DNA from 3 places in the Streptomyces sp. NPDC014006 genome. Region 2 is predicted to be linked to each of the others. Evidence: riboswitches for the same ligand, from Rfam matches in the RefSeq annotation. Region 2 holds a riboswitch; each other region holds the start of a gene.
The links. Region 2 has a riboswitch for cobalamin ahead of ACF1GV_RS30385 (CbtB-domain containing protein). Riboswitches for the same ligand answer to the same signal wherever they lie in the genome.

Region 1 (6,442 bases), on a different contig from region 2:
GCGGCGATCGGCATCGGCGCGCTGGTCCCGGCGGCCATCATGTCCATCGCGGCGGCGAACCTGTTCACGCGCAACATCTACAAGGACTTCATCAAGCCGGACGCCACGCCGAAGCAGGAGGCACAGGTCTCCAAGATCGTCTCCCTGCTGGTGAAGGTGGGCGCGCTGGTCTTCGTCCTCACGATGGACAAGACGGTCGCCATCAACTTCCAGCTGCTGGGCGGCATCTGGATCCTGCAGACCTTCCCGGCCCTGGTCGGCGGCCTGTTCACGCGCTGGTTCCACCGCTGGGCTCTGCTGGCGGGCTGGGCGGTCGGCATGGTCTACGGCACCCTCGTCGCCTACGGGGTACCGTCGCCCACCAACCCGGGCCAGAAGCACTTCGGCGGCTCCGCGAAGGAGATCCCCGGCATCGGCGAGATCGGCTACATCGGCCTCACGGCGTTCGTGCTGAACGTGGTGGTGACCGTGGTCCTCACCTTCGTCCTGAAGGCCGTGAAGGCCCCCGAGGGCGTCGACGAGACCAGCCCGGAGGACTACACGGCGGACGCCGGCGACCCGGGCGTCCAGACCGAACTCCCCCCGGCCACGGCGGGCGCCGCAGGTCACTGAGAGCGGCATCGACGACGGGCCGCCGGAGAAATCCGGCGGCCCGCCGTCGTACCCGTGGGGCACACTCGCCGTCATGGACATCGTGATCCGGCCCGTCGCACCCCGCGAACACGCCGCCCTCGGTGAGATCACCGCCCAGGCCTATCTCCAGGACGGACTCCTGGACTTCGCCGCGAGCGACCCCTACCTCGGCGAGCTGCGCGACGTCGCCAAGCGCGCCGCCGCGGCCGAGGTCCTGGTCGCCACGGCGGACGACACCGTCCTCGGCGGCGTCACCTTCGTTCCGGCCGGCGGGCCCATGGCCGACGTCGCGCGTCCCGGCGAGGCCGAGATGCGCATGCTGGCCGTCGCCCACGCGGCCCGCGGCCGGGGTGTCGGCGAGGCGCTCGTACGGGCCTGCGTCGAGCGGGCCCGGGCCGTCGACGGCTGCGGGCGGCTCGTCCTGTCGACCCAGCGGACCATGCACACCGCCCACCGCCTCTACGAACGGCTGGGCTTCGTCCGTACGCCGGAGCGGGACTGGAATCCCCTGCCGGAACTCGACGACATCACCCTTCTCACCTACGAGCTGACGCTGTGAAGCCACCGGGACACAACATCTGGGGGTGACACGACAGCCCGGCACTAGATGTATGCTCATGCTCGCTGTCGCCGCAGGGGAATCCGGTGCGAATCCGGAACTGTCCCGCAACGGTGTACATGCGTGCTTCGCGCACGCTGGTTCAGTCCGAGGACCTGCCGACAGTGCACCCGGCCACCCGGCCGGTGTGCCCTGACGTCCGGGCCTCGTGGGATGGGCCGGTGGACGCGACGCCGCGTGCGCTCGTGTGCTGCCCCCTGCCCTCCGCAAGGCCCCGTGCCGAGCGAGGGAGAGCCCCACGTGACCATCGCGCCAGCCGATCCGGCCTCAGCCAGCCAGCGGGAGCACGACGGCCCCGGTGCCGCGCTGCTGCGCACCCTGACCGAGCTGACCGCCGACCTCCCCGACGCCGACCCCGGCCGGGTCGCCGCCGCCGCGCTGCGCGGCCGCTCGGCGCACGCCGACGAGGCGGAGCTGCGGGAGCTGGCCACGGAGGCCGCCGCCGGACTCATCTCCGAGGACCCCGCCTACTCCCGGCTCGCCGCCCGCCTGCTCACCCTCACCATCCGCGCGGAGGCGGCCTCCCAGGACGTCACGTCGTTCACCGGGTCGGTCGCCGTCGGCCACCGCGAGGGGCTCATCGCGGACCGGACCGCCGACTTCGTCCGGCTGCACGCCGAGCGGCTGGACGCGCTGATCGACACCCACGCCGACGACCGCTTCGGCTACTTCGGCCTGCGCACCCTGCACAGCCGCTATCTGCTGCGGCACCCGATCACCCGCAAGGTGATCGAGACGCCGCAGCACTTCCTGCTGCGGGTGGCCAGCGGGCTCGCCGAGGACGACACCCTCCGCTCCGCCGACGAGGTCGCGGCGCTCTACGGGCTCATGAGCCGCCTCGACTACCTGCCGTCCTCCCCCACCCTCTTCAACTCCGGCACCCGGCACCCCCAGATGTCGTCCTGCTACCTGCTCGACTCACCGCTGGACGAGCTGGACTCCATCTACGACCGCTACCACCAGGTCGCCCGGCTCTCCAAGCACGCCGGCGGCATCGGGCTGTCGTACTCCCGTATCCGCAGCCGCGGTTCGCTGATCCGCGGCACCAACGGGCACTCCAACGGCATCGTGCCGTTCCTGAAGACGCTGGACGCCTCGGTCGCCGCGGTGAACCAGGGCGGGCGGCGCAAGGGCGCGGCCGCGGTGTACCTGGAGACCTGGCACTCCGACATCGAGGAGTTCCTGGAGCTGCGGGACAACACCGGTGAGGACGCCCGCCGTACGCACAACCTGAACCTCGCGCACTGGGTCCCGGACGAGTTCATGCGCCGGGTGGGCGCCGACGCGCAGTGGTCGCTGTTCTCTCCGGCCGACGTGCCGGAGCTGGTGGATCTGTGGGGCGAGGAGTTCGACGCCGCGTACCGCAAGGCGGAGGACGCGGGGCTGGCGAAGAAGACGCTTCCGGCCCGTGAGCTGTACGGCCGCATGATGCGCACCCTCGCGCAGACCGGCAACGGCTGGATGACCTTCAAGGACGCCGCCAACCGCACCGCCAACCAGACCGCGCTGCCGGGCCACGTCGTCCACTCCTCCAACCTCTGCACGGAGATCCTGGAGGTCACCGACGACGGTGAGACGGCCGTGTGCAACCTCGGCTCGGTCAACCTCGGCGCGTTCGTGGCCGACGGGGACATCGACTGGGAGCGGCTGGACGCCACCGTCCGCACCGCCGTCACCTTCCTCGACCGCGTCGTCGACATCAACTTCTACCCGACCGAGCAGGCGGGCCGCTCCAACGCCAAGTGGCGCCCGGTGGGCCTGGGCGCGATGGGTTTGCAGGACGTCTTCTTCAAGCTGCGGCTGCCGTTCGACTCCCCCGAGGCCAAGGCGCTGTCCACCCGGATCGCGGAGCGGGTCATGCTCGCCGCGTACGAGGCCTCCGCCGACCTCGCCGAGCGCAACGGCCCGCTGCCGGCCTGGGAGAAGACCCGCACCGCACGGGGGGTGCTGCACCCCGACCACTACGACGTGGAGCTGACCTGGCCGGAGCGCTGGGCGGCGCTGCGGGAGCGGATCGCCGGGACCGGCATGCGCAACAGCCTGCTGCTGGCCATCGCGCCGACCGCCACCATCGCCTCCATCGCGGGCGTGTACGAGTGCATCGAGCCGCAAGTGTCGAACCTGTTCAAGCGCGAGACGCTGTCCGGCGAGTTCCTCCAGGTGAACTCCTACCTGGTCGCCGAGCTGAAGAAGCTCGGCGTGTGGGACGCCCGCACCCGTGAGGCGCTGCGCGAGTCGAGCGGCTCGGTGCAGGACTTCGCCTGGATCCCCGAGGACGTGCGGCGGCTGTACCGCACCGCGTGGGAGATCCCGCAGCGCGGTCTGATCGACATGGCGGCGGCGCGGACCCCGTTCCTCGACCAGGCGCAGTCCCTCAACCTGTTCCTGGAGACGCCGACGATCGGCAAGCTCTCCTCGATGTACGCCTACGCCTGGAAGTCCGGGCTGAAGACGACGTACTACCTGCGCTCGCGCCCGGCGACGCGCATCGCTCGCGCCGCCCGGGCGCAGGCCACCGTCCCCGTTCCCGTCCAGCAGGTGACCTCCGAAGAGGCCGTCGCCTGCTCCCTGGAAAACCCCGAGTCCTGCGAGGCCTGCCAGTAATGACCACCCGTAACACGAACCTCCTCGACCCGGGCTTCGAGCTGACCCTGCGCCCCATGCGCTACCCGGACTTCTACGAGCGCTACCGGGACGCCATCAAGAACACCTGGACCGTGGAGGAGGTCGACCTCCACTCGGACGTCGCCGACCTCGCGAAGCTGACGCCGGCGGAGCAGCACCTCATCGGCCGGCTGGTGGCGTTCTTCGCGACGGGCGACTCGATCGTCGCGAACAATCTGGTGCTGACGCTGTACAAGCACATCAACTCCCCCGAGGCGCGCCTGTACCTGTCGCGGCAGCTCTTCGAGGAGGCCGTGCACGTCCAGTTCTATCTGACGCTGCTGGACACCTATCTGCCCGACCCGGACGACCGGGCGGCCGCCTTCGACGCGGTGGAGAACATCCCGTCCATCCGGGAGAAGGCCGGGTTCTGCTTCAAGTGGATCAACGAGGTGGAGAAGCTGGAGCGCCTGGAGACGAGGGCCGACCGGCGCCGCTTCCTGCTGAACCTGATCTGCTTCGCCGCATGCATCGAGGGCCTGTTCTTCTACGGCGCCTTCGCGTACGTCTACTGGTTCCGCAGCAGGGGCCTGCTGCACGGTCTCGCCACCGGCACCAACTGGGTGTTCCGCGACGAGACCATGCACATGTCGTTCGCGTTCGACGTGGTCGACACCGTCCGCAAGGAGGAGCCTGACCTCTTCGACGAGGAGCTCGGGCAGCAGGTCACCGACATGCTCGAGGAGGCCGTGGAGGCCGAGCTGCAGTTCGCGCGCGACCTGTGCGGCGACGGCCTCCCCGGCATGAACACCGACTCGATGCGCCAGTACCTGGAGTGCGTCGCCGACCAGCGCCTCACCCGCCTCGGCTTCGCTCCCGTCTACGGTTCGGAGAACCCCTTCTCCTTCATGGAGTTGCAGGGCGTTCAGGAGCTGACCAACTTCTTCGAGCGCCGCCCCTCGGCGTATCAGGTGGCGGTGGAGGGCACCGTCGACCTGGACGAGGACTTCTGAGGCGCGGTTACTTCAGGGTCACGGTGTCCCCGGCCGACACGGCGAGCATGGTGGTCGACGTGCCGGGGTAGTACCAGCGCCAGTCGCCGGCCGCGGAGGCGGTGACGGTGGTGCTGAGCCGGCCGGTGCTGCCCGTTGTGACGGTCTTGACCGTGGTGTAGCGGGTGGTGCCGGCCTTGCGGAACTGGAGCTGGACCGGCTGCCCGGCGTAGCCTTGGTACCTCAGGCTCTCCCAGTTCGCCCGGCTGAGCGTTCCGGTGACGGTCAGCTGTCCGCCCTTGCGCACGGGCTCGGGCGCTGCGTCGGCGGTGAGTGTCGTGGCCCGCTTGACGGAGTACCGGGCGATGTTGTCGGAGATCCAGTAGTCGCCGTCGTTCGCTTTGACGGTGGCGTTGACCTGCCAGAGGCCGGCGACCCGGTTGGTGTCGATGTCGTCGCTCGCCGGCATCCAGGCGGGCGTGGCCTTCATGGTGGCCGTGCACACCGAGGTGATTGCCGACTTCTTCGCGCAGGTCGTGCCGGACCACTCGATGAAGCCGTAGGCGTTCGACACGTTCATCGTGCTGACGCGGCCGACGCCCTTCACCCCGGAGTCGTCCCGGATGGTGAGGACGACCGGGAACGTGATCTCCTTGACGGTCCCGATGCCCACGGGGTGACCGCCGTTGACGACGGCCCCCACCACCCGGATGTCTCCACGGCCCTCGGCGTGCGCGCCGGTCGCGGTGAGGAGCACGAGGGCCGCGGCGCCGCTCGCCGTGGCCCAGACCGCTCTTCGCGGGATGCCGTTGCTCATGTTTCCCTCCCCGGCGCTCGATCACCGTGATCGATTGCGTCAGCGGGAGGTTACATGCGGGGTCGGACAGTGCGGTGCGCCTGGATGCGCGGGCTGGTCCGGCGCGGGGTCTGGATGCGGGGAGCGGGGTGCGCGGCCTCCCGGATCTGCCGGTCCATGCGGCGGTCGCGCACGACGCCGAGCGCGGACGGCAGGACGAGGAGGACCAGGATCCCGAGGGTGAAGAGCATTCCGATCAGGCCTTCGATCTGGTTTCCGTTCATGGACACCACTCTCGCGCGGAACGCTCCTTACCGTGAGTGGCAGGACTGCCGCAGACCCTCGAATTACTGCCACCGGCGAGGCACACTGGCAGCATGCTGAAAAACGTGGCCGCCGTCCTGCTCGACGGTGTGCATCCCTTCGAACTCGGGGTCGTGTGCGAGGTCTTCGGGCTCGACCGCAGCGACGACGGACTGCCGGTGTACGACTTCGCGGTCGTCTCCGCCGAGGGCCCGGCGCTGGGCACGCACGTCGGCGGGCTGACCTTGTCCACGCCGTACGGCCTGGACCGGCTGGAGGAGGCGGATCTGATCGCCGTTCCGGCCGGCGACGACTTCACGCACCGCATCTATCCGCCGGCGCTGCTGGACGCCCTGGTACGGGCGGTGGAGCGCGGGTCGCGGGTGCTGAGCGTGTGCTCCGGCGTGTTCGTGCTGGGCGCCGCCGGGCTGCTGCACGGGCGGCGCTGCGCGGTGCACTGGCACCACGTCGAGGAGCTGCGCCGGCAGTACCCGC
Region 2 (6,442 bases):
AGGCGTCGACGGGGGGTGGCACCGCTCGGCGCACCGGACTCCGAGCCGCCTGACGCCCGCGGCGGGAGACGGCTCTGTCACCCCGTCAGTCTTCGGCCACCTGGGAGAGAGCTTCCGTGATCATGCGGGTGGCGAAGTCCTGGTCGTCGGTGATGCGGTTGATGTGCTCGGCGAGCAGGAACGCGGTGGCTTCCAGGGGCGTCAGCTCCGTCTCGGTCCAGTAGCCGTACTGTTTGCGCCACAGGCTGGGGCTCAGACCGGTGCCCGCGGCGACGACCAGGCCGGCCATGGTGGGGATGGCCTCGGGGCGCACACTCTTGGTCATCATGCGCATCGAGGCGACGAGGCTGGGCACCACGCACTCGATGACGTCCTTGCCGTGGTCCTCATAGGCCATCCTCAGCCACTGCATGAACATGTAGATGAGGGTGCAGGCGCCGTCCAGCAGGTCGTCGACGCCATCGGGGCCCAGGGAGGCGGCGAACTGGTCGACGAGCGCCTGTTGTTCGGGGTCGGTCCGTGTCCTGCGGTCGTAGACGGCCTTGAGCCGGGAGTCGACCATCATGAGCGCCGCACCCACATCGCCGGCGGGTGCGCGCAGGGGATCACAGGGTGACGACACGGGACTTCCTCCTCGTGCGACCTCGGTGGGCAACTGCGCCGTGTCCGTACAGTAGACCGCCGCCGAGTCGGGGGGCGGGCGAATCCGGGATCGGCCGCGCCGGCAAGGCGTGACCGAGCCTGCGCGCGCGTCGCGTCAGTTGTCCGGTGTCCAGGCCGCCACCAGGGCGAGCAGGCCGGCGAAGCGGGCGGTGAAGACGTTCCCGAACTCCCGCTGCTGCGGGGCCAGTCGGCCCACCTCCACGCAGTCGCCGTCCGCCACGATACGGCTGATCAGGTGCCGGGCACCTGGCGGGCACGGCCGCTCCAGGCCCCGCCGAGGGTGCCCCGCGTCCAGGAGTGAGCCGTAGCGTGTCGATGCCACCCGCGTCGAGGTGGTCGTAGGCGAGACGCGCCTGGTCGATCCCGGAGTCGGTGACGACGCGGCCGAGCCTGACGGTGTTCGCGACCGCCCCGGTCGGGGTGGACGTGGAGGAACTGGTCGCGCCGGCGGCCATCCTGCGGCTCTGCGCACCCCCTGATCACCGCGACCGTCAGTTGGTCGGGGCCGGGTCGCCCCGACCGGGCACCGATGTAGGTGTGCGCACCCTGTTGACACCCCTCGCCGGCTTCCTATCATCAATCCCTGTCCGCGAATACGACCAACGTTCGATATATCGACCATCTGTCTCATGACAGGTGCATGACCGGCTCCCTTCGCCCGGCGGCTGACTCCGCCCCCCACTCATCCCAGGAGACCGTGCATGTCTTCCCCCTTCACCCGCTCGAGGCAGGGCTCGCTCGCGCTGTTGGCGCTCGCGCTGGCCCTGGTCACCGCCCTGCTCGGCGGCCGCGCCTCCGCCGACGCGCAAGCCGCGGCCGCCGGCACGCGCCCCTGCGACCTCTACGCCTCCGGGGGCACCCCCTGCGTGGCCGCGCACAGCACGACCCGCGCCCTGTACTCCGCGTACGGCGGCCGCCTCTACCAGGTCAAACGCGCCTCGGACGGCGCCACCCGCGACATCGGCGCGCTCGGCGCGGGCGGCTACGCCGACGCCGCCGCCCAGGACTCCTTCTGCGCGGGCACGAGCTGCCTCATCACCGTCATCTACGACCAGTCCGGCCGCGGCAACCACCTCACCCAGGCACCGCCCGGAGGGTTCTCCGGCCCTGCCGCCGGCGGATACGACAACCTCGCCGAAGCGTCCGCCGCGCCGGTCACCGTAGGCGGCCACAAGGCATACGGCGTCTTCATCGCCCCCGGCACCGGCTACCGCAACAACCACACCAGTGGCATCGCGACCGGAGACCAGCCGGAGGGCATGTACGCGATCCTCGACGGCAGCCACTACAACGGCGGTTGCTGCTTCGACTACGGCAACGCCGAGACCAACAGCCGGGACAACGGCAACGGCACGATGGAGGCCATCTACTTCGGCAACATCAAGGTGTGGGGCTACGGAACCGGCAACGGCCCCTGGGTGATGGCCGACCTGGAGAACGGCCTTTTCTCCGGCGTCAATCCGGGCTACAACGCGAACGATCCCAGCGTCAGCCACCGGTTCCTCACCGCGATCGTCAAGGGCGGCTCGAACAAGTGGGCCATCCGCGCCGGCAATGCGCAGTCCGGCGGACTGTCCACCTACTACAGCGGACCGCGCCCCAACGCCTCGGGCTACAACCCGATGAAGAAGGAAGGCGCCATCATCCTCGGTATCGGCGGCGACAACAGCAATGGATCCGCCGGCACCTTCTACGAGGGAGTGATGACCTCCGGTTACCCGTCGGACGCGACCGAGAACGCCGTGCAGGCCGACATCAACGCGGTCGGCTACACGGCCCCCGCACCGGCCGGCGGCCTCACGGCGGGCGCCAGGGTATCGCTGCGGGCCACCACGTCCTGCTGCACCGGCGAGTACCTCCGGCACGACAGCGCGGACAGCAACGCGGCCATCTCGGCGGTGTCGTCCTCCAGTTCCTCCGCCGACAAGGCGGCCGCCACCTGGATCGTGCGGGCCGGTCTGGGCGACGCCTCCTGCGTCTCCTTCGAGTCCGCCGACAAACCGGGCCAGTACCTGCGCCACTACGACTTCCGGCTGCGCGTCGACACCATCGACAGCAGCGCGCTGTCCCGGCAGGACGCCACGTTCTGCCCGCAGGCCGGTCACAACGGGCAGGGCGTGTCGCTCCGGTCCGCCAACTACCCCGGCGACTTCGTGCGCCACTACGAACACGCCGTCTACATCGCCGGTGACGGAGGATCCCACGCCTGGGACAACGCCGCACTCTGGGCCGACGACACCAGCTGGGCCGTAACCACCCCCTGGGCCTGACGCGTACCCGGGGCGGGTGGGGGCACTCGGCCGGGGCCCCCACCCGCCCCCGCGAGCCGCGGAGGGCCCCGACGGAGGAGGTTCCCGTGTGCCGCCTGTTCGGCCTCAGCAGCGCTCCGCGACGGACGTACGCCACCTTCTGGCTCCTGGACGCCCCCGACAGTCTCAGCAAGCAGAGTCACCGCGACCCCGACGGCACCGGCCTCGGCCACTTCACCGCCGACGGCACCCCCCGCGTCGACAAGGCACCCATCGCGGCCTACCGCGACCGCGCCTTCGCACGGGAGGCCCGGCAGGAGGAGTCGGCGACCTTCATCGCCCATGTGCGCTTCGCCTCCACCGGCAGCCTGGACGTCCGTAACACCCACCCCTTCGAGCAGGCGGGGCGGCTCTTCGCGCACAACGGGGTGATCGAGGGCCTCGACGCACTCGACGACCACTTGGGGGAGGACCGCTCACTGGTCCGGGGCGACACCGACTCCGAGCGCTTCTTCGCCCTGATCAGCCGGGAGACCCGACGACACGACGGGGACGTCACCACCGGCATCCGGCAGGCCGCCCGCTGGATCGCCGCGCGCCTGCCCGTCTACGCCATGAACCTGATCCTCATCAGCCCACAGGAGCTGTGGGCACTGCGCTACCCGGACACCCACGGCCTGTACGTCCTGCAGCGCCCGGCGGGCGGCCAGCACGGCAGCAGGCACCTCGACCACAGCGGCAGCGACGGCCGGATGCGCGTCCACTCGGCACCCCTCGCCGACCACCCCGCCGTCATCGTCGCCAGCGAGCGCATGGACGACAACCCGCACTGGCGCCCGATGGAGTCCGGTGAGCTCCTCCACGTCGGCCCCGACCTGCGCACCACCCACCGGGTCGTCCTGCCGGACCCTCCGGCCCACCGGCTCACCCTCGACGATCTGCATCCCGACGCGGCAGCCTCGCAGAAGGCCGCCTGATCCGTCCCTCGAACAGCCGGCCCGCCATCCGGTTCAGTCCGCCGCCCCCGGCCGGTCGCCCCGGCCCCGTCGCCCCCGCCCGGTCCGAGAGGAAGATCACGCCGGGCCAGGCCGTCTTGGCCATGGACGCGTCACGCGGTACGGTCTGTCCGAATCGACGACGGCGAGACGGAAGCCGGTGGGAATCCGGCACGGTCGCGCCACTGTGTGCGAAGCCCTGAGGAGGGGTGCTCGCGAGTCAGACCCGTGGCCGTCGTCCAGTGCACCACCGAGATGGGACGCGAACTCCCAGAGGAGGCCCCGCCATGGCCCAGCACGTCGCCCAGCCGACTGCCACCACCCCCGCTGTTCCCGCCACGCTGCCGTTGAAGGCGATCGCCCCCTGGGCGGTCTTCGCCGGCGTCCTGATGCTGGTCCTGCTGTACTTCGTCGGCGCCGAGCAGGGCGCCACCGCCGTGTTCGACGGCACGGACGTCCACGAGTGGGTGCACGACGCCCGCCACCTGCTCGGTTTCCCCTGCCACTGACGCCAGGGACGCCGCGCACCCATGAACTCCGCAACGGTAAGAAACCTTCTCGTGCGGGGCATGCTCGCCGGCCTCGCCGCCGGCGTGCTCGCCCTCGTCGTCGCCTACCTCCTGGGTGAGCCCAGCGTCGACAAGGCGATCGCCTTCGAGGGCGCCCACTCCCATGAGCACGAGATGGAGGCCGTCTCCCGGTCCCTGCAGTCCACCGCCGGTCTCGCCACCGGTGTCCTGGTCTACGGGGTCGCCTTCGGCGGCATCGCCGCGCTCGCGTACGCCTTCGCCCTCGGCCGGGTCGGCCGCTTCGGTCCGCGGGCCACCGCACTGCTGCTGTCCGGCTGTGCGCTCCTGACCGTCTACGTCGTGCCGTTCCTGAAGTACCCGGCCAATCCGCCGTCGGTCGGCGACCCCGACACCATCGGCAAGCGGACCACCCTCTACTTCCTGATGATGCTGCTCAGCGTCCTCCTCGCGGTCGCCGCCACCTTGGTGGGCAAGCGGCTCACGGCGGTCCTGGGCACCTGGTGGGCGACCGTCGTCGCGGTGGCCGCGTTCGCCGCGGTGATCGGCCTGGCCTACCAGTTCCTCCCCGTCGTCAACGAGGTGCCGAAGGACTTCCCGGCCGCCCTGCTGTGGCGGTTCCGGCTCTCCGCGCTGGGCATCCAGACCGCGATGTGGGCCGGGTTCGGCCTGCTCTTCGGCGAGTTGGCCGAACGCCTGCTGAACCCCAGGCCGGCGAAGGCCGACACCGGGCGAACGGTTCCGGCCACGCACTGACTCGTTCCGGACGACGAAGGGCCCTACGGAACTATCCGCAGGGCCCTTCGTCGCATCCGGGCCGCACTCAGCGTGGGGAAGGTGTGTCCGACGCGGCCAGGTGCCGCCCGAGCCGCAGATTCCAGCGTCCCGAGCGGCCGCTCAGCTCGGTGACGGCCAACGGCGGTACGTCGAGCCGCCAGAAGGCCGCCGCGCCCAGCCCCAGGGCGTGCACGACGGCGGCCCGAACCACCTCCGGCTCGACCACGGCGACCGTACGGCCGTCGAAGTCCCGTGCGCTGTCCAGCCAGTGGCCGACCCGCGTGCACAACTCGTGCACGGACTCACCCCCGTGCGGCGCGCTGTCGGGATCGGCGAGCCAACGGGCCACCTCCTCCGGCTCGGCGGCGCCCACCTCGTCCAGGGTGAGACCGCGCCAACGGCCCACGTCCCAGGCCCCGAGCTCCGGCGTCCGCGCGCCGTCGAGGCCGAGCGCCTCCGCGGTCTGCCGGCAGCGCACACTCGGCGACGTCAGCACGCGGGCGGCAGGGGGAAGGGACCCCGCTGCGGCCCGGGCCCGGGCCGCCCCCACGTCGTCGATCGCGTCACCGTCGTCGAAGCGGGCCTGCCGCAGCGACGGGCTCGAGGCGGGCGAGACGAAGAGAACACGGCTGGTCACCTGGCTGCTCCGGCTGTGGCGGTCATGGGTGTGGGTGCGAAAGTAGCACCCGTCCGGCGCGCGGCTTCCGCGCCGGTGCGGGCCGCACAGCCGGCGTCATGGCAGGCCACGGCAGGTCCTCAGCCCTCTGGCGCGGCTACGGCAGGTCCTCAGCCCTTGCCGGCGGGGTTACGGCGTGGCCTCGTCCAGGAGTTGCGGACCGTTGTTGCGGGTGTTGTTCACGGCGGGGGAGACGGGGCGGGCGTCGAGATGACCGCCGGCAGGCTGGGTGAGCAGGGCGCGCAGTTCCTCGGCGTCGTCGTGACGGGGGTCGAGCCAGGCGGCGTAGTGGTCCGGGGTGAGGGCGAGCGGCATGCGGGGGTGCACCCGGCCGGCCGCGTCGGTGGCCTCGGTGGTGATGATGGTGCAGGTCGTGAGCCAGGCGGCGGGGTCGTCGTCGTTGTCGACCTCGGGGTTGCGCCAGTACGCGTAGAGACCGGCCAGCGCCATGATCTGCCCGTCGGCGGGGTGGATGAAGTACGGCTGCTTGCGCTTCTTGCCGGTGGAGGCGTCCTTGACCTCGGTCCACTCGTAGAAGCCGTCGGCGGGGAGCAG
Region 3 (6,442 bases), on a different contig from region 2:
ACAGGTCGGCGACCTCGGGCAGCCCCAGCTCCTCGCCCTGGTAGAGGTACGACGAGCCGGGCAGCGCCAGCATCAGCAGCGTCGCGGCGCGGGCCCGGCGCAGCCCGGCCGCCGGGTCGATCCGGGGCGCGTGCCCGCCGGACAGCAGCCAGGCGTTGTCGTCGGTGCCCGGTGGCAGCATCAGCCGGGAGGCGTGCCGCACGACGTCGTGGTTGGACAGCACCCAGGTGGCGGTGGCGCCGACGGCACGGGCGCCGGCCAGCGACGCGGTGATGACCTCGCGCAGCGCGTCCGCGTGCCAGGGAGCCTGCAGAAACTCGAAGTTGAACGCCTGCCCGAGCTCGTCCGGCCGGGCGTACAGCGCGCGGCGCTCCCCCGGCACCCATGCCTCGGCGATGGCCGCGCGGGGCGGGGAGTAGGCGTCGAGCAGGCGGCGCCAGTCCCGGTAGATCTCGTGCACCTCGTCGCGGTCGTAGAAGGGATGGCTGCCCGGGGGCAGCACCGTCAGGGCCGCCTCGTCGCTCAGCTCGGGTGCGCCGAGGTCGCGCAGCGGCTCGCTCAGGTCCTTGGCCAGGGCGTGGGCGACGTCCACGCGGAAGCCGTCCACGCCCCGGTCGGCCCAGAAGCGCAGCGTGGCGAGCAGGTCGGCGCGCACCTCCTCGTCGGCCCAGTTCAGGTCGGGCTGCTCGCGGGCGAACAGATGCAGGTACCACTGCCCGTCCGGCACCCGCTCCCAGGCGCTGCCGCCGAACACCGACTGCCAGTCCGAGGGCGGCAGCTCCCCGTGGACACCGCGGCCGTCCCGGAAGACGTACCGCTCGCGGGCGCGCGAACCCGGCCCGGCGCGCAGGGCCTCCTGGAACCAGGCGTGCTGGTGCGAGGTGTGGTTGGGGACGATGTCGACGACGAGCTTCAGGCCCAGCCGGTGCGCCTCGGCGACGAGCGCGTCGAAGTGGTCCAGGCTGCCCAGGCGCGGGTCGACGGCACGGTGGTCGGCGACGTCGTAGCCGCCGTCGGCGAGTTCGGAGGGGTAGAACGGGCTCAGCCACAGCGCGTCGACGCCGAGCGCGGCCAGGTGGGTCAGGCGGTCGGTGATCCCGCGCAGGTCGCCGAGACCGTCACCGTCGGCGTCGGCGAAGCTGCGGGGGTAGACCTGGTAGACGACGGCCTGCCGCCACCAGTCGGGGTCGCGGGAGGAGAGATCGGGCACGCGGTCTCCGTTCGCCGGTTCGGGCACGACAGGGAGATGACTGTCCACTTCACCCCGAAAGGGAACGTGCCCGTGTGGGCGCGGGTCAGGCGCCGTCGGCGGTGCACCGCGCGAGCAGGGTCTGCACGTCCGGGTCGACCACCCGGTAACGGACCACCCGGCCCTGCTTCTCCCCCGCCACCGTCCCGGACGCCCGCAGCAGCCGCAGGGCCTGCGACACCGCGGGGTCGTTCATGCCCGTCGCGATCGCCAGGTCGGACACCGCGAGCGGGCCGGTGCGGTGCAGGGCGAGCAGGAGGGCGAGCCGGTTGGGGTCGGCGAGCAGCGAGAAGCGGTCGGCCCAGGCACGCACGTGGGCGGCGTCGCCGATGGCCGCGATGGCGTCACAGACACGGTGACCGTCGATGGTGCGGCGGTCGGCGCGGTCGGGGGGCACGAGGTGCATGCCCGCATTCTCCCGCCCCGATTGTGATCTTGCATACCTGCACAGCTGTGCAGGTATGCAGAAGACCCTCGGCCCCCCTACCGTGGGCGGGCCGTGGTGTTCGGGAAGCCGGTGGGAAACCGGCGCGGCCCTCGCCACTGTGATCGGGGAGTTCTCGTCCCGTCCGGCTCACGCCGGGCCACTGGTCGTACGACCGGGAAGGCAGGGACGGCGGACGCATGACCCGGCAGCCAGGAGACCGGCCACGGCAGCTCACGAAGAGATCCACGAGGTGCTGGAGCGTGACCGGATGACCTTGCCCGACCCTGCCCCGACGACGACCGCGAAGGCCACCTTCACATGGCGCCGCGAGGACACCGTGAAGACCGCCGGGCTGATGGCCGCCATCGCCGCCCTGCACGTCGTCGCCTTCGGGATCCTCTTCCTCCTCGTCGTACCTGGCCACTACGAGGTCGGCAGCAAGGCCTTCGGCATCGGCCTCGGCGTCACCGCCTACACCCTGGGCGTGCGGCACGCCTTCGACGCCGATCACATCGCCGCCATCGACAACACCACCCGCAAGCTCATGGCCGACGGCAAACGCCCGGTGTCCGTGGGCTTCTGGTTCGCGCTCGGCCACTCCAGCGTCGTGATCGTCCTCGCGGTGATGATCGCGGCCGGCACCCAGCTCGCCGACCGGGTCACCAACGAGGGGTCCACCACCCACCAGGTGCTCGGCTTCCTCGGCACGACCGTCGCCGGTGCCTTCCTGTACCTCATCGCCGCCCTCAACCTGGTCGCCCTGTTCGGCATCCTGAAGGTGTTCCGGTCGATGCGGGCGGGCACGTACGACGAGTCCGAGCTGGAGCGGCACCTGGACTCGCGCGGGTTCATGAACCGCTTCCTCGGCCGCCTCACCCGCTCGATCTCCCGGCCGGGCCAGATGTATCCGCTCGGCTTCCTCTTCGGCCTCGGCTTCGAGACCGCCACCGAGGTCACCCTGATGGTGATGGCCGGCTCGGGCGCGGCCGCCGGACTGCCCTGGTACGCCATCCTGTGCCTGCCGCTGCTGTTCACGGCCGGCATGTGCCTGTTCGACACCCTGGACGGCACGTTCATGAACTTCGCCTACCAGTGGGCGTTCTCCCACCCGGTCCGCAAGGTGTTCTACAACCTCGCCATCACCGGCCTGTCCATCGCCGTCGCGTTCGTGATCGGCACCATCGAGCTGGTCGGCGTGCTGCACGACAAGTTCGGCCTGAGCGACGGCGTCACCGGCTGGATCGCCGGGATCGACCTGGACAGCGTCGGCTACCTCATCGTCGGCCTGTTCGTCCTGGTGTGGGCGGTGGCGCTGGCGTACTGGAGGCTGGCCAGGGTGGAGGAACGCTGGACGGCCTCCGCCGCCGACTAGCGCTCGACGGTCTCCAGGTACAGCCTCACGTACCGGTCGACGTCGACCTCCAGCGCCACGTCCACCAGGGGCTGTTCGCGGGCGCCCTCGTGGATCTCGGACTCGCCGGGGCGCGGGCGCCGGTCGACGACCGTCTGCCCCCGGCCAGGACCCGGGGCCAGCGACACCTCCACCGGCAGCAGCCGCGTCGTGATCCCCGCCGGATCGGCGACCGCGCACACCGCGCCCGCGTCGCCGAGGCCGCCGGCCTCCTCCGCCTCGGGCTCACCGCCCTGCGTGGTCGGCCGGTGGGCCAGCAGGTCACCGGCCAGCCGGGTCCCGGGCTCACTGCTCGCCCGCATCCGGTGCACATCGCTGCCCGGCACCACGACCCGCATGAACACGTCCAGGCCGTACATGGTGATCGGCACCCCCGCGGTCAGCAGGATCGCCGCGGCCTCCGGGTCGTGCCAGACGTTGAACTCCGCGACCGGCGTGGCGTTGCCGGTGGTGACCGCGCCGCCCATGAAGACGATCCGCTCGATGTTGCGGGTCACCTCCGGATGGGTGCGCAGCAGCAGCGCGATGTTCGTCAGCGGCGCCGTCGGGATCAGGGTCACCGGCCGCTCGCTGGCGAGGATCTCCCGGCGCAGCAGCGTCACCGCGTCGACGTCGGCGGGCCGGCGCCCCGGCGCGGGCAGCCCCAGATCGCCCATGCCGTCGTGGCCGTGCACATGCCGGGCCGAACGCGCCGGCTCGATCAACGGCCGCTCGGCACCCCGCCCCACCGGGATCTGCGGCGCCCCCGCCTGCTCCAGCACGGTCAGTGTGTTGCGTACGACCCCGTCGACGTCCGTGTTCCCGGCGACACACGTCACCGCGCGCAGATCCAGACCGGGATGACGTACCGCGAACAGCAGGGCGAGGGCGTCGTCGACACCGGTATCGCAGTCGATGATCACGGGGATGGGTTGACCGGCCACCAGGAGCTCCTTCCGTCGTCCCCCGACGATAAGCGCCCCGGCGGCTCAGCCCCACAGCTCCATCCCGCGCGCCCCGACCACCTCCGCCACCCGCCGCACCAGCTCCGCCACGGGCACCTGCCCCGCCCGCCGCCCGTCCCGCAGCCGCAGCGACACCTCCCCGGCCGCGTCCTCCCGGGCACCGATCACCGCCTGGTACGGCACCAGCCGCGCCGCCCGGATCCGCGCCCCCAGGCTCCCCTCGACCGCGACCTCGGCCCGCAGCCCGGCGGCCTCCGCCCGCTCCACGACCTCACGGGCCCGCCCCTCCTGCTCCGCCGACACCGGCAGCACGACCAACTGCACGGGCGCCAGCCAGGCGGGAAAGGCACCGCCGTGCTGTTCGAGCAGGTGCGCGACCACCCGCTCGACACTGCCGATGACACTGCGGTGCACCATCACGGGCCGGTGCCTGGCCCCGTCCGCGCCGACGTACGACAGGCCGAACCGCTCGGGCTGATGGAGGTCGATCTGCACGGTCGACAGGGTCGACTCCCGCCCCGCCGCATCGGCCACCTGCACATCGATCTTCGGCCCGTAGAACGCGGCCTCGCCGACGGCCTCCTCGTGGTCGATCCCGTCCAGCACCTCCCGGAGCATGCCGGTGGCGCGCCGCCACAACTCGGGGTCGGCGACGTACTTGCCGCCCTCCCCCGGCAGCGACAGCCGGTACCGGGCGCCCCGGATGCCGAGGTCGGCATGGGCGCGGGCGATCAGCTCCAGAGCGGCGCGGGCCTCACCGACGGCCTGGTCGAGGGTGCAGAAGATGTGCGCGTCGTTCAGCTGAATGGCCCGCACCCGGGTGAGACCCCCCAGCACCCCGGACGGTTCGGAGCGGTACATGCCGCCCAGCTCGGCCAGCCGGTACGGCAGTTCCCGGTAGCTGCGGGACCGTGACCGGTAGACGAGCGCATGATGCGGACACAGACTGGGCCGCAGCACGACCTCCTCCGCCCCCAGCCGCATGGGCGGGAACATGTCGTCGCGGTACAGCTCCCAGTGCCCGGAGATCTCATACAGCTCCCGTTTGCCGAGAACGGGCGAGTACACGTGCCGGTAGCCGGCGGCGCGCTCCACGTCCCGGACGTAACTCTCCAGGGTGTGCCGCACGACGGCCCCGTCGGGCAGCCAGTACGGCAGTCCCGCCCCGATCAGCGGGTCGGTGCCGAACAGGTCCAGTTCGCGGCCGAGACGGCGGTGGTCGTGCATGGCAGGCTCCTTCTCGTGGAACGGAGCGAGCCCCCGCACGCGAAAACCCCGGGGCGCCCGCCCCGGGGTTTCGCGACATCGGTCAGCTGTCAGCGCGCCGGGACACTCTCCGGCGTCGTCGTGGACACGGCCTGTACGCGCTGCATACGACGACGGTACCCAAGCGCACTTTGCCCCGCGAGCGTTTTTGTCGCCCGGACGGTCCTGTGCGCTGGTCGGCCGGCGATCACGGTGCTGACCTGGACCTACGCACCCCGCCCCGCCCAGGAGCCCCGATGCCCCGACCCCCGCTTCCCGCAGCCCTGACGCTCGCCGCCGCCACCCTCCTGACCGCCACCGCCTGCTCGGGCCGCTACCTCGACATGGAGGAGGGCCCCACCTCCACCCCCACCACCGCGTCGTCCGCCGCCCGCTCCTCGCCGGCCTCCCCCACCACCGCCCCCGCGCTCACCGCCGCGCAGGCCCAGGCGGTCCTGATCACCTACACCGACCTCGGCCCGGGGTGGACGCCCACGCAGGGCGCGGCGACCTGGCGGGACGGCATGCTGAAGACGACGGGCGCCCCCGGCGACTGCGCCCGCTTCCTCGACGCCCTGTACTCCGACGCCCTCCTCGGCTCCCCGGCCCGCGCGCTCGTCGGCCTCGACAACACCGACACCGGAGCCCAACTGCGCTACCAGGTCTCGGCCCAGCCGCGCGCCGACGTCGACCGGACGCTGGCGTGGCTCGCGACGGTGCCGCAGAGGTGCGCGCACTTCACGGCGACGACGGCACGGGGCGTGGCCCAGGACGTCCAGATCTCCACCGCCTCCCTGCCCCCGGTCGGGGACGCCAGAGAAAGCCTGCGCGTCACAGTGACGGCCCCGCCGGCCCAGGACACGGAGGAACCGACGGTCCTCACCCTCGACGTAGCGGCGGTCCGCCAGGGCACCGACGCGTTCACCCTGACCAACGGCGGCCTCTCGGGCGTCCCCTCCGACGCGACCCAGGCAGCGGTCCAACTGGGAGCACTGCGCCTCGCGGAGGTCCGCAAACAGGGCCGAGCGCAGGTGTGATCGACCCGGCGTCACGCGCCACGGCGTTGTCGCAGTCCACAACGCACCCGCAGACGAAAACACCACCTCACCCCGCCGGAGCCACCCACGTCGTCGTGCCCAGCGCGGCCCGGTGCCCCAGCCCCGTCC

Region 1: another riboswitch for cobalamin. It lies ahead of ACF1GV_RS22095 (ribonucleoside-diphosphate reductase subunit alpha); the one in region 2 lies ahead of ACF1GV_RS30385 (CbtB-domain containing protein).
Region 3: another riboswitch for cobalamin. It lies ahead of ACF1GV_RS13670 (HoxN/HupN/NixA family nickel/cobalt transporter); the one in region 2 lies ahead of ACF1GV_RS30385 (CbtB-domain containing protein).

Annotation. Positions count from the first base shown of each region.
Region 1 is NZ_JBICAJ010000006.1:256,924-263,365, forward strand. Features, by position in the region: gene mctP (monocarboxylate uptake permease MctP) at 1-612, shown strand, start outside; gene ACF1GV_RS22090 (GNAT family N-acetyltransferase) at 686-1,192, shown strand; cobalamin riboswitch at 1,238-1,370, shown strand; gene ACF1GV_RS22095 (ribonucleoside-diphosphate reductase subunit alpha) at 1,493-3,856, shown strand; gene ACF1GV_RS22100 (ribonucleotide-diphosphate reductase subunit beta) at 3,856-4,869, shown strand; gene ACF1GV_RS22105 (hypothetical protein) at 4,877-5,665, opposite strand; gene ACF1GV_RS22110 (hypothetical protein) at 5,716-5,928, opposite strand; gene ACF1GV_RS22115 (helix-turn-helix domain-containing protein) at 6,022-6,442, shown strand, end outside.
Region 2 is NZ_JBICAJ010000010.1:151,533-157,974, forward strand. Features, by position in the region: gene ACF1GV_RS30365 (hypothetical protein) at 86-622, opposite strand; gene ACF1GV_RS30370 (hypothetical protein) at 758-985, opposite strand; gene ACF1GV_RS30375 (alpha-L-arabinofuranosidase B) at 1,365-2,933, shown strand; gene ACF1GV_RS30380 (class II glutamine amidotransferase) at 3,020-3,889, shown strand; cobalamin riboswitch at 4,015-4,158, shown strand; gene ACF1GV_RS30385 (CbtB-domain containing protein) at 4,195-4,416, shown strand; gene ACF1GV_RS30390 (CbtA family protein) at 4,438-5,190, shown strand; gene ACF1GV_RS30395 (histidine phosphatase family protein) at 5,258-5,848, opposite strand; gene ACF1GV_RS30400 (SOS response-associated peptidase) at 6,017-6,442, opposite strand, start outside.
Region 3 is NZ_JBICAJ010000003.1:315,899-322,340, forward strand. Features, by position in the region: gene ACF1GV_RS13660 (glycoside hydrolase family 13 protein) at 1-1,258, opposite strand, end outside; gene ACF1GV_RS13665 (ArsR/SmtB family transcription factor) at 1,296-1,655, opposite strand; cobalamin riboswitch at 1,733-1,917, shown strand; gene ACF1GV_RS13670 (HoxN/HupN/NixA family nickel/cobalt transporter) at 1,945-3,048, shown strand; gene ACF1GV_RS13675 (nucleoside hydrolase) at 3,045-4,010, opposite strand; gene thrS (threonine--tRNA ligase) at 4,056-5,297, opposite strand; gene ACF1GV_RS13685 (hypothetical protein) at 5,534-6,313, shown strand; gene ACF1GV_RS13690 (helix-turn-helix domain-containing protein) at 6,381-6,442, opposite strand, start outside.